2 regions of the Beduinella massiliensis genome follow, and region 1 is predicted to be linked to the other one. Evidence: riboswitches for the same ligand, from Rfam matches in the RefSeq annotation. Region 1 holds a riboswitch; the other holds the start of a gene.
The links. A riboswitch is a leader RNA that binds a small molecule or an ion and turns the genes downstream of it on or off. The one in region 1 is predicted to bind ZMP and ZTP.
Positions count from the first base shown of each region.

Region 2: linked by a shared signal. The riboswitch ahead of C1725_RS15685 (IMP cyclohydrolase) and the one ahead of pflB (formate C-acetyltransferase) in region 1 are both predicted to bind ZMP and ZTP.

Region 1 is NZ_LT963430.1:3,131,212-3,135,935, forward strand. It holds gene C1725_RS15170 (hypothetical protein) at 127-741, shown strand; gene C1725_RS15175 (nuclear transport factor 2 family protein) at 738-1,121, shown strand; gene C1725_RS15180 (pyridoxamine 5'-phosphate oxidase family protein) at 1,154-1,624, shown strand; gene C1725_RS15185 (methylated-DNA--[protein]-cysteine S-methyltransferase) at 1,654-2,190, shown strand; gene C1725_RS15190 (hypothetical protein) at 2,217-2,660, shown strand; ZMP/ZTP riboswitch at 2,734-2,815, shown strand; gene pflB (formate C-acetyltransferase) at 2,870-4,724, shown strand, end outside.
Region 2 is NZ_LT963430.1:3,238,832-3,243,555, forward strand. It holds gene C1725_RS15670 (ABC transporter permease subunit) at 1-31, opposite strand, end outside; gene C1725_RS15675 (ABC transporter permease subunit) at 49-1,017, opposite strand; gene C1725_RS15680 (aldo/keto reductase) at 1,318-2,310, shown strand; ZMP/ZTP riboswitch at 2,422-2,501, shown strand; gene C1725_RS15685 (IMP cyclohydrolase) at 2,587-3,297, shown strand; gene C1725_RS15690 (phosphoribosylaminoimidazolecarboxamide formyltransferase) at 3,360-4,538, shown strand; gene C1725_RS15695 (M24 family metallopeptidase) at 4,616-4,724, opposite strand, start outside.

The DNA of each region.
Region 1 (4,724 bases):
GGCCCTGACATCGGGGCCGTCTTCCTATTTTGGCCGGCCGCCCTATCAAACGGGTGGACGCGGCGCGGTCCGGCGTGTATAATGGATGAAAACAGGGCGGTGAATTCGGAGAAAGAAGGTCTCACTATGCGCATGACGGATGCGGGCTGGGGCTATCTGTGCGAGCGGGCGAAGCCGGAGCGCAGGGAGTTCCTGCAAATTTACGCAAAGCAGTACATCGAGCCCCTCTTCGCGAGCTATCCGGAGCTTTACGGCAAGGTCTACCTGGCGCTTCGCAAGAAGGGCTTCTTCGCGGAATACGACCCGGTTCTTCACATCATCGTACCCGAAAGAGCGCTCACAGCGTATACGCCCTTTCAGCTTCGCAGCATCGCGGCACACGAGATGCTGCATCTCGTGCAGTTTCAAAACGAGGTCGGCAAGAAATCGCAGAGCAAAAAATACGAATACCAGGCGACCTTTCTGTCATGGGCGCGCGGATGTGCATACGACTTTGTCATGTCCTTCCCCGCCTCGTGCAAGGAGACGGCGTGCGCCTTTTCAAACCGCCATGGTTACTTCAGCTGCGGCGCGATTTTTTCAAAGTGCTGCCGGGACTGCTCCGAATCCGAGCTGCGCGCGCTCGCAAAAAAGCTGGAGGGGCTCTCCTTCCGCTACACGCTGAGCGACCTGCCGGATTTTGAGGCCGTCGTCCGGCGGGAACTGGGCACGGAAAAGGACGAAAAGGAGGGAAATCCATGAACAGCCAGCGATGGCTGCATCCCTACTTTGCGTCCATCGCCGCGCAGGACGCAGAGGCGATACGGAATTTTTTTCATCCGGACGCCCAAATCCTTTGGCACAACACGAACGAACGCTTCACGCTGGATGGCTTCCTTCGCGCCAACTGCGAATACCCCGGCAGCTGGGCGGGTGAGGTGGAGCGCGCCGAATCCCTCGGGGAGGGCCGCGTCCTTTCCGTCGCCCGCGTCTGGATACGCGGCGGCGGCCCTTCCTTCCACGTGGTTTCCTTCTTCGAGCTCGCGGAAGGCAAAATCGTCCGGCTGGACGAATATTGGGGCGACGATGGCCCCGCGCCCGCGTGGCGGCAGGGGCTGCGCTTAAGCGCTCCCATCCGTTAAAGCCCGTCGGAGAAAAGAAAGGAATGGCAAAGATGCGCAGAAAAGACAGGGAGATTACCGACGCCGCGCGCATTGACGAAATCATCCGCCGCTGCGATTGCTGCCGGCTGGGGCTTGTGGACGCGGGCCGGGCATACATCGTGCCGATGAACTTCGGCTACCGCCGCGAAAACGGAAAAGGCGTCTTTTACTTTCACAGCGCGCGAGAGGGACGCAAGATCGGCCTGATTCAAAACGGCGGCGAAGCCAGCTTCGAGCTGGACACAAACCACCTGCTGCATGCGGGCGAGACAGCCTGCACCCACGCCTTCCGGTTTCAAAGCGTGATGGGCGACGGCACGGTTCGCATCCTTGAGGATGCGCAGGCGAAGCGCGCGGCGCTTGAGGCCATCATGGAGCACATGACGGGCAGGGACGGCTGGACGTTTGAGGAAAAGGCCCTCGAAGCCACCGCGCTCCTTCGCCTGGAGGTGCGCGAGATGACGGGCAAGGAACACGAATGACGCGCGGCGGCGCAGAGGAGCGTGGAAGAATGTCGAGCTGTTTTACGATGGAATATCCCTCGCCGGTCGGTCTGCTCACCCTCGCCAGCGACGGCCAAAGCATCACGGGCCTTTGGATTCAGGGGCAAAAATACTTCAGAGAAAAGCTGCCCGATCCGGTACCCTGTGTTTCGCTGCCGGTCTTTCAGCAGGCCGCCGCGTGGCTCACCCGCTACTTTCTCGGCGAAGCGCCGGAAATGACGCTGCCGCTTGCGCCGGAGGGAAGCCCGTTTCGCCGGTCGGTGTGGGACATCCTCTTAAAGATCCCCTATGGTCAGGTGACCACCTACGGTGCCATCGCCAGGGAGCTCTCGACCGCCGCCGGCAAAAGCGTCTGCGCGCAGGCCGTGGGCGGCGCAGTCGGTCACAACCCCATCAGCATCCTCATCCCCTGCCACCGTGTGGTCGGCGCAAACAGCAGCCTGACCGGATACGCCGGCGGCATCGACAGGAAGATTCAGCTTTTGACGCTCGAGGGCGCGGCGATGGAGCGGCTGTTCGCGCCGAGCCGTGGGACGGCGCTGTAACGCAAAAAATTCAGGAGGAAAAGCGCATGCCGGATTTCCAATCCCATCCCTACCGAAAGACGTATAAGCCGTTCGTGCTTTGGCTTGCGGTGTTTTTCTGCCTCTCCATCGGCGTGCCGTTGCTCGCGCATGCCCTGCTGCACCTAGACGGCGCGGCGATCACCCGCGTAAGCCTGCTTTTAACGCTGCTCTTGCTTACGCTGCTCTTTTATCTCATCTGGCGCGGCGAATACGTCTACTGGATCAACGGCGGCCCCAGCTTCGAGGCGGCGCGGGATGCCGGGCGCGAAAGGCGGCGCGCCTATGCCGGCGCGCACCTTCGCCTCTTTTGCGGCGCCGCGTGCGCGGGCGCGCTGTACCTTGCGCTCAGCGCATTGCTCAGCCTCCCCACCTGGCTGGACGTCGCCGCCGTCGCTGCGCTTCTCGTAGCCGCCGCGCTGCTCACGCTGCGCATCCGGTTTGACGCCTGAATGCGCCTAAAACCAGCCGCGAAATTTCACCGGAATCGCCGTTGACAACGATGCGCCCCTCTGCTATACTGATTTCACTTCATGTGACTGACGGATTCACGCGGGCAACCGCGGGGGAGCATGAAGGATGTATGCCGACCGTCTGGGCAATCCCGCACCGGGATTGCCTTTTTTGTTGCAATTCCGGGAGCACTTCACGAGGTGAGCGTATGAATCATTCGTCTTACGAAGGTTTTGTCCCCGGCATCTGGCAGGAGCGCATCGACGTGCGCGACTTCATTCAAAGGAATTACACGCCCTATTCGGGCGACGAGTCCTTCCTCATGGGCCCGACCGCGCGCACGAAGCGCCTGATGGGCAAGCTGCAGGCGCTGCAAAAAGAGGAGCAGGCGCGCGGCGGCGTGCTTTCAATCAATACGGACGTGGCGACCAGCCTGCTCAACTACGCGCCGGGGTATCTGGACAAAGAGGAAGAGCTCATCGTGGGCCTTCAGACCGAGGCGCCGCTGCGGCGCGGCGTCAATCCCTTCGGCGGCATGCGCATGGCAGAGGGCGCCTGCCGCGCCTACGGCTGCGAGATGTCTCAAAAGCTGAAGGACGAATTCATGTACCGCACCACGCACAACGACGGCGTGTTTCGCGTCTATACCGACGACATGCGCCGCGCCCGCAAAATCGGCGTCATCACGGGGCTGCCGGACGCCTACGGCCGCGGCCGCATCATCGGCGATTACCGCCGCGTGGCGCTGTACGGCATCGACCGGCTGATCGAGGAAAAGCAGCGCGACAAGCAGGCCATCGGCAAAAGCCTGATGGATGTAGACAGCATCCGCCAGAGCGAAGAGCTCTTCCAGCAGATCGCCTTCCTGCAAAAGACGAAGGAGATGGCTTCGCTGTACGGCTACAACATCTCCGCGCCCGCCGGGAACGCGCGCGAAGCTATCCAGTGGACGTACTTCGGCTACCTCGCCTCCATCAAGGAGCAGAACGGCGCGGCCATGTCGCTCGGGCGCGTCTCCACCTTCCTGGACATTTACATCGAGCGCGACATCGCCCGCGGGCTGCTCACGGAAGAGGGCGCGCAGGAGCTGATGGACGACTTCGTGATGAAGCTGCGCATGGCGCGTCACCTGCGCACGCCGGAATACAACGAGCTGTTCGGCGGCGATCCGATGTGGATCACGGAGAGCGTCGGCGGCATGGGCGAGGACGGCCGCACGCTGGTGACGAAGAACGCCTTCCGCATGTTGAACACCCTGTATACGCTGGGCGCGGCGCCGGAGCCCAACCTCACCGTGCTCTACGCCAAGGCGCTGCCGGAGGCCTTTAAACGCTTCTGCGCGAAGGTCTCGTGCGAGACGAGCTCCATCCAGTACGAAAACGACGATCTGATGCGCCCGATCTACGGCGACGACTACGGCATCGCCTGCTGCGTATCCGCGATGAAGCTGGGCCGCCAGATGCAGTTCTTCGGCGCGCGCTGCAACCTGCCCAAGCTGCTGCTGCTCGCGCTCAACGGCGGCCACGACACGCTTTCCGGACTCGACATCGGCCCGCGCTCGCAGGTGCTTTCGGGCGACGTGCTCGACTACGACGAGGTCTGCGAGCGGTTTGCCGCCTATCGCGCCTGGCTGTGCGAGCTCTACGTGAACACGATGAACGTCATCCACTACATGCACGACAAGTATGCCTATGAAAAGACGCAGATGGCCCTGCACGACACGGACGTGGAGCGCTTCATGGCGTTCGGCGTCGCGGGCCTTTCGGTGCTCGCGGATTCGCTCTCCGCAATTCGCTACGCCAAGGTGCGCCCGGTGCGCGACGAAAACGGCTACATCGTGGACTTTACGCGCGAGGGCGACTTCCCCAAGTTCGGCAACGACGACGACCGCGTGGACCAGATCGCCGTTCAGATGGTGCGCGAGATGATCGAGGAGCTCCGTAAGACCCCCGCCTACCGGGGCGCGACGCACACGCTCTCGGTGCTGACCATCACCTCCAACGTGGTCTACGGCAAGAAGACAGCCGCCACACCCGACGGCCGCCAAAAGGGCGAGCCCTACG
Region 2 (4,724 bases), 110 kb from region 1:
TCTTCTCGCCCTTTGTAACCGTGCCTGCCATTTGCTTTCCTCCCCTTCTCAGAACAGACCTTCAGCGCCCAGCTTTTTGGAGGCGCGGTTGCTGAACAGGATCATCGCCAGCGCGAGCACCGACTTGACCAGGCCGACCGCGGCCGTGTAGGAGAACTTGGACTCCTGAATGCCGTTGCGGTAGATGTAGGTTTCAAACACGTCGGAAACCTCGTAGACCGAGGGGCTGTAGAGGTTGAAGATCTGGTCGAAGTTGTCGTCGAACATCTTGCCGATCTGCAGGATCAGCATGATCGCGATGATCTCGGAGATGGCGGGCAGCGTGATGTGGAGGATCTGCTGAAGCTTGTTCGCGCCGTCCACGCGCGCGGCCTCGTACTGCTCCTGATCGATGCTGGTGATCGCCGCCAGGTAGACGATGGAGCCGTAGCCGATGCTCTTCCAGATTTCGCTCAGGATGAGGATCGGGCGGAACCACTGCTTGCTCGTCAGGAAGTAGACCGGCTGGCCCCCGCACAGCTTGATGAGCGCGTTTACCGCGCCGCTGTCGGGCGAGAGCAGCGTGTTGAGCAGCCCGGCCACCACGACCCACGAGAGAAAGTAGGGCATGTAGGTCACCGTCTGCACCGTGCGCTTAAACCAGGTAGAGCGGATCTCGTTGATCATCAGCGCCAGCAGGATCGGCGCGGGGAAGCTGAAGATCAGGCGCAGGACGCTCAGGTAAATCGTGTTGCTAAAGACGCGCTTGCAGTAGATCGACTTGAAGAAAACCTCGAAGTTCTTGAGCCCCACCCAATCGGACTGCATGATCGCGGCAAAGCCGCCCGCCGCGCCCTTGTAGTTTTTAAAGGCGATGAGGATGCCGTACATCGGCACGTACTTGAAGAGGATAAAAAAACAAAGTCCCGGCAGCACCATCAGGTGCAGATAGCGGTATTCGACGACGGCATGCCAGATGCGCTGCCCCATCGACCTTTGCAGCGGCCCCCTCGCTCTTGCGACACCCGAAGCTTTCATGGATCTACCCCTTTTCCATATGCAAATAATTACACGATTTGTTGGCATTCTTTGCCGTCGACGCCAAGCTTTATGTGAACTCATTATACAAAGCATTTTCGCGCACTAAAAGCGCAAAAGACGCAGAAAACGTGCAGAATCAATCATCATGGGGCCCGGCGTTTGGTGAATTGTCCCCTATGCGTTCCTGCGCATGCGCGCGAAAATAAGCGTTTCTGCGCGAAGGTTCGTCGAAAACGCGATGGCTTCAAAAGAGGACTTCCTGTATAATAAAACACATCAGCAGAAGGAGGCGCTTTCATGACATACGTTCCCGCCGAATCGCGCTACGACGCGATGCCTTACCGCCGCTGCGGGCGCAGCGGCCTGATGCTCCCCGCGATTTCGCTTGGGCTCTGGCATAACTTCGGCAACATCACGCCCTTCGGCGTGCAGCAGAGCCTGCTGCGCACCGCCTTTGACAACGGCATCACCCATTTCGACCTGGCCAACAACTACGGCCCGCCCTACGGCGAGGCGGAGCGGAACTTCGGCGTCCACATGGACCGCGACTGGAAGCCCCACCGCGACGAGCTGGTGATCTCGACCAAGGCCGGTTACGACATGTGGAAGGGCCCCTACGGCGACCACGGCAGCCGCAAATACCTGATCGCCAGCCTCGATCAGAGCCTGCGGCGCATGCACCTTGACTACGTGGACATCTTTTACCACCACCGGCCCGACCCCGACACGCCGATCGAGGAGACGATGGGCGCGCTCGACCAGATCGTGCGCTCGGGCAAGGCGCTCTACGTCGGCCTTTCCAACTACAACGCCGAGCAGACCTCCGAGGCGGTGAAGGCGCTGAAGGCCCTCGGCACGCCCTGCCTCATCCACCAGCCGAACTACTCCATGTTCAACCGCTGGATCGAGGGCGGGCTGACCGGCGTGCTGCGCCGGGAAAGCGTCGGCTGCATCGCCTTTGCGCCGCTGCAAAACGGCCTGCTCACGAGCAAGTACCTCAAGGGCATCCCGGCGGACTCCCGCGCCGCGCACGACCCGCGTTACCTGCACGCCAGCGACATCACGCCCGAAAAGATCGCGAAGATTGAAAAGCTGAACGAAATCGCCCTGTCGCGCGATCAGAGCCTCGCCCAGATGGCGCTGTGCTGGGTGCTGCGCGACGAGGTGGTCACCTCCGCGCTGATCGGCGCCAGCCGCCCGGAGCAGATCGTGGAAAACGCGGCGGCGCTGCGCCACGCCGGGTTCACGCCCGAAGAGCTCGCGCGCATCGACGCGATCCTCGCGAAGTAATCCCCTTGGCCCCACGGCCCGGACGCCCTGCGCGCCGGGCCTTTTTTCCGCCGCCCCGCCCGCTTTTTTGCCCGATCCCGCTTGACATTTTGCCAAATTCATGCTACGTTGAAGCTGTTATACGACTGACGGAAGTGGAAGGAACCACGGGGAGTATAACCTTGGATAAGCCGACCGTCTGGGCAAACGCTTGGATACGTGTGCGGCTTTTTTCGTATTTCATCGCCGCCGCGCCCAGGCCGCTTTCAATTCAAAAGATCAGAGGAGGAATGGTGCTTGAAAACGCCGCTCGAACAGCAACTGAAGGAAAACGCCTATCCCGGCAGGGGAATCGTCATCGGCCGGTCCGAAGACGGAAAGTCGGCCGTGACCGCCTACTTCATCATGGGCCGAAGCGAGAACAGCCGCAACCGCGTCTTCGTCGAGGAGGGCGAGGGCATCCGCACGCAGGCGTTCGACCCCTCGAAGATGAAAGATCCCAGCCTCATCATCTACGCGCCGGTGCGCGTGCTCGGCAACAAGACGATCGTCACCAACGGGGATCAGACGGACACGATCTACGAGGGCATGGACAGGCAGCTCACGTTTGAGCAATCCCTGCGCACCCGCGCATTCGAGCCGGACGCGCCCAACTACACGCCGCGCATCTCCGGCATCCTGCACGTGGAAAACGGCGCGTTCAGCTACGCGCTGTCCATCCTCAAGAGCGCGGACGGCGACCCGGCGCAGTGCAACCGCTTTACCTTCGCCTACAGCGACTGCCTGCCGGGGCAGGGCCACTTCATCCACACCTATATGCATGACGGGGATCCGCTGCCCAGCTTCACGGGCGAGCCCAGGCCGGTCGCCATTCCCAACGACATCGACGCCTTTACGCGGCTCCTCTGGCAGAGCCTTAACGAGGACAACAAGGTCTCCCTCTTCGTCCGCTTCATCGACATCGCGTCCGGCGCGCACGAGAGCCGCATCGTCAACAAGAACCGGTAAGACATCCCCGTCGGGGCGGCCGAAGGACGCCGCTTCTTTATGAGTAGAAAGGAAGACGCCACGTGAAAGAATTCACCCTGAAATACGGCTGCAACCCCAACCAGAAGCCCTCGCGCATCTACGTCGCGGACGCCAGCGACCTGCCGGTGGAGATCCTCGGCGGCAGGCCCGGCTACATCAACTTTCTGGACGCGCTCAACGGCTGGCAGCTCGTTCGCGAGCTGAAGCAGGCGACCGGGCTGCCAGCCGCCACCTCGTTCAAGCACGTCTCGCCCGCGGGCGCGGCGGTGGGCCTGCCGCTCAGCGATACGCTCAGAAAGATTTACTGGGTGGACGACATGGGCGAACTCTCGCCGCTGGCCTGCGCCTACGCGCGCGCGCGCGGCGCGGACCGCATGTCCTCCTTCGGCGACTTCATCGCGCTGTCCGACCCCTGCGACGCGAGCACCGCCGCCATTATCAAGCGCGAGGTCTCCGACGGCGTGATCGCCCCGGGATATTCCGAGGAGGCGCTGTCCATCCTCCGCCAGAAGAAAAACGGCAGCTACTGCATCATCCAGATCGACGAGCAGTACCGCCCCGCCCCGCTGGAGCACAAGGAGGTCTTCGGCGTCACGTTCGAGCAGGGGCGTCAGGAGCTGCCCATCGACGACGCGCTGCTTTCCAACATCGTGACGAAAAACACGGAGCTGCCCGAAGCGGCCCGGCGTGACCTGAAGATCGCGCTCATCACGCTCAAGTACACGCAGTCCAACTCCGTATGCTTCGTGAAGGACGGTCAGGCCATCGGCGTGGGCGCGGGCCAGCAATCCCGCGTGCACTGCACGCGCCTGGCCGGGCAGAAGGCCGACAACTGGTTCCTCCGCCAGTCCCCGCAGGTGCTGAACCTGCCGTTCGTGGACGGCATCCGCCGCGCGGACCGCGACAACGCCATCGACGTGTACATCGGCGAGGAGTACATGGACGTGCTGGCGGACGGCGCCTGGCAGCGTCTCTTCAAGGAAAAGCCGCCGGTCTTCACCCGCGAGGAAAAGCGCGCGTGGCTCGACCGCCTGCAGGGCGTGACGCTGGGCTCCGACGCCTTCTTCCCCTTCTCCGACAACATCGAGCGCGCGCACAAGAGCGGCGTTCAGTACGTCGCGGAGCCGGGCGGCTCCGTGCGCGACGACGCCGTGATCGAGTGCTGCGACAAGTACGGCATGGTGATGGCCTTCACCGGCATCCGGCTCTTCCATCATTAAAAGCTGAAAAGCAGCGCATCAGCGCTCCGCCGAAGGGGGAATCCCTTCGGCGGAGCATTTTTTATGCCAGCGGGGCATCAGCCGACGATGCGCAGCTCCTTGGGGTGGTGATTGAAGAGCTCGCAGCCTTCCTTCGTGACGCAGACCAGATCCTCGATGCGCACGCCGAACGCCCCGGGCAGGTAG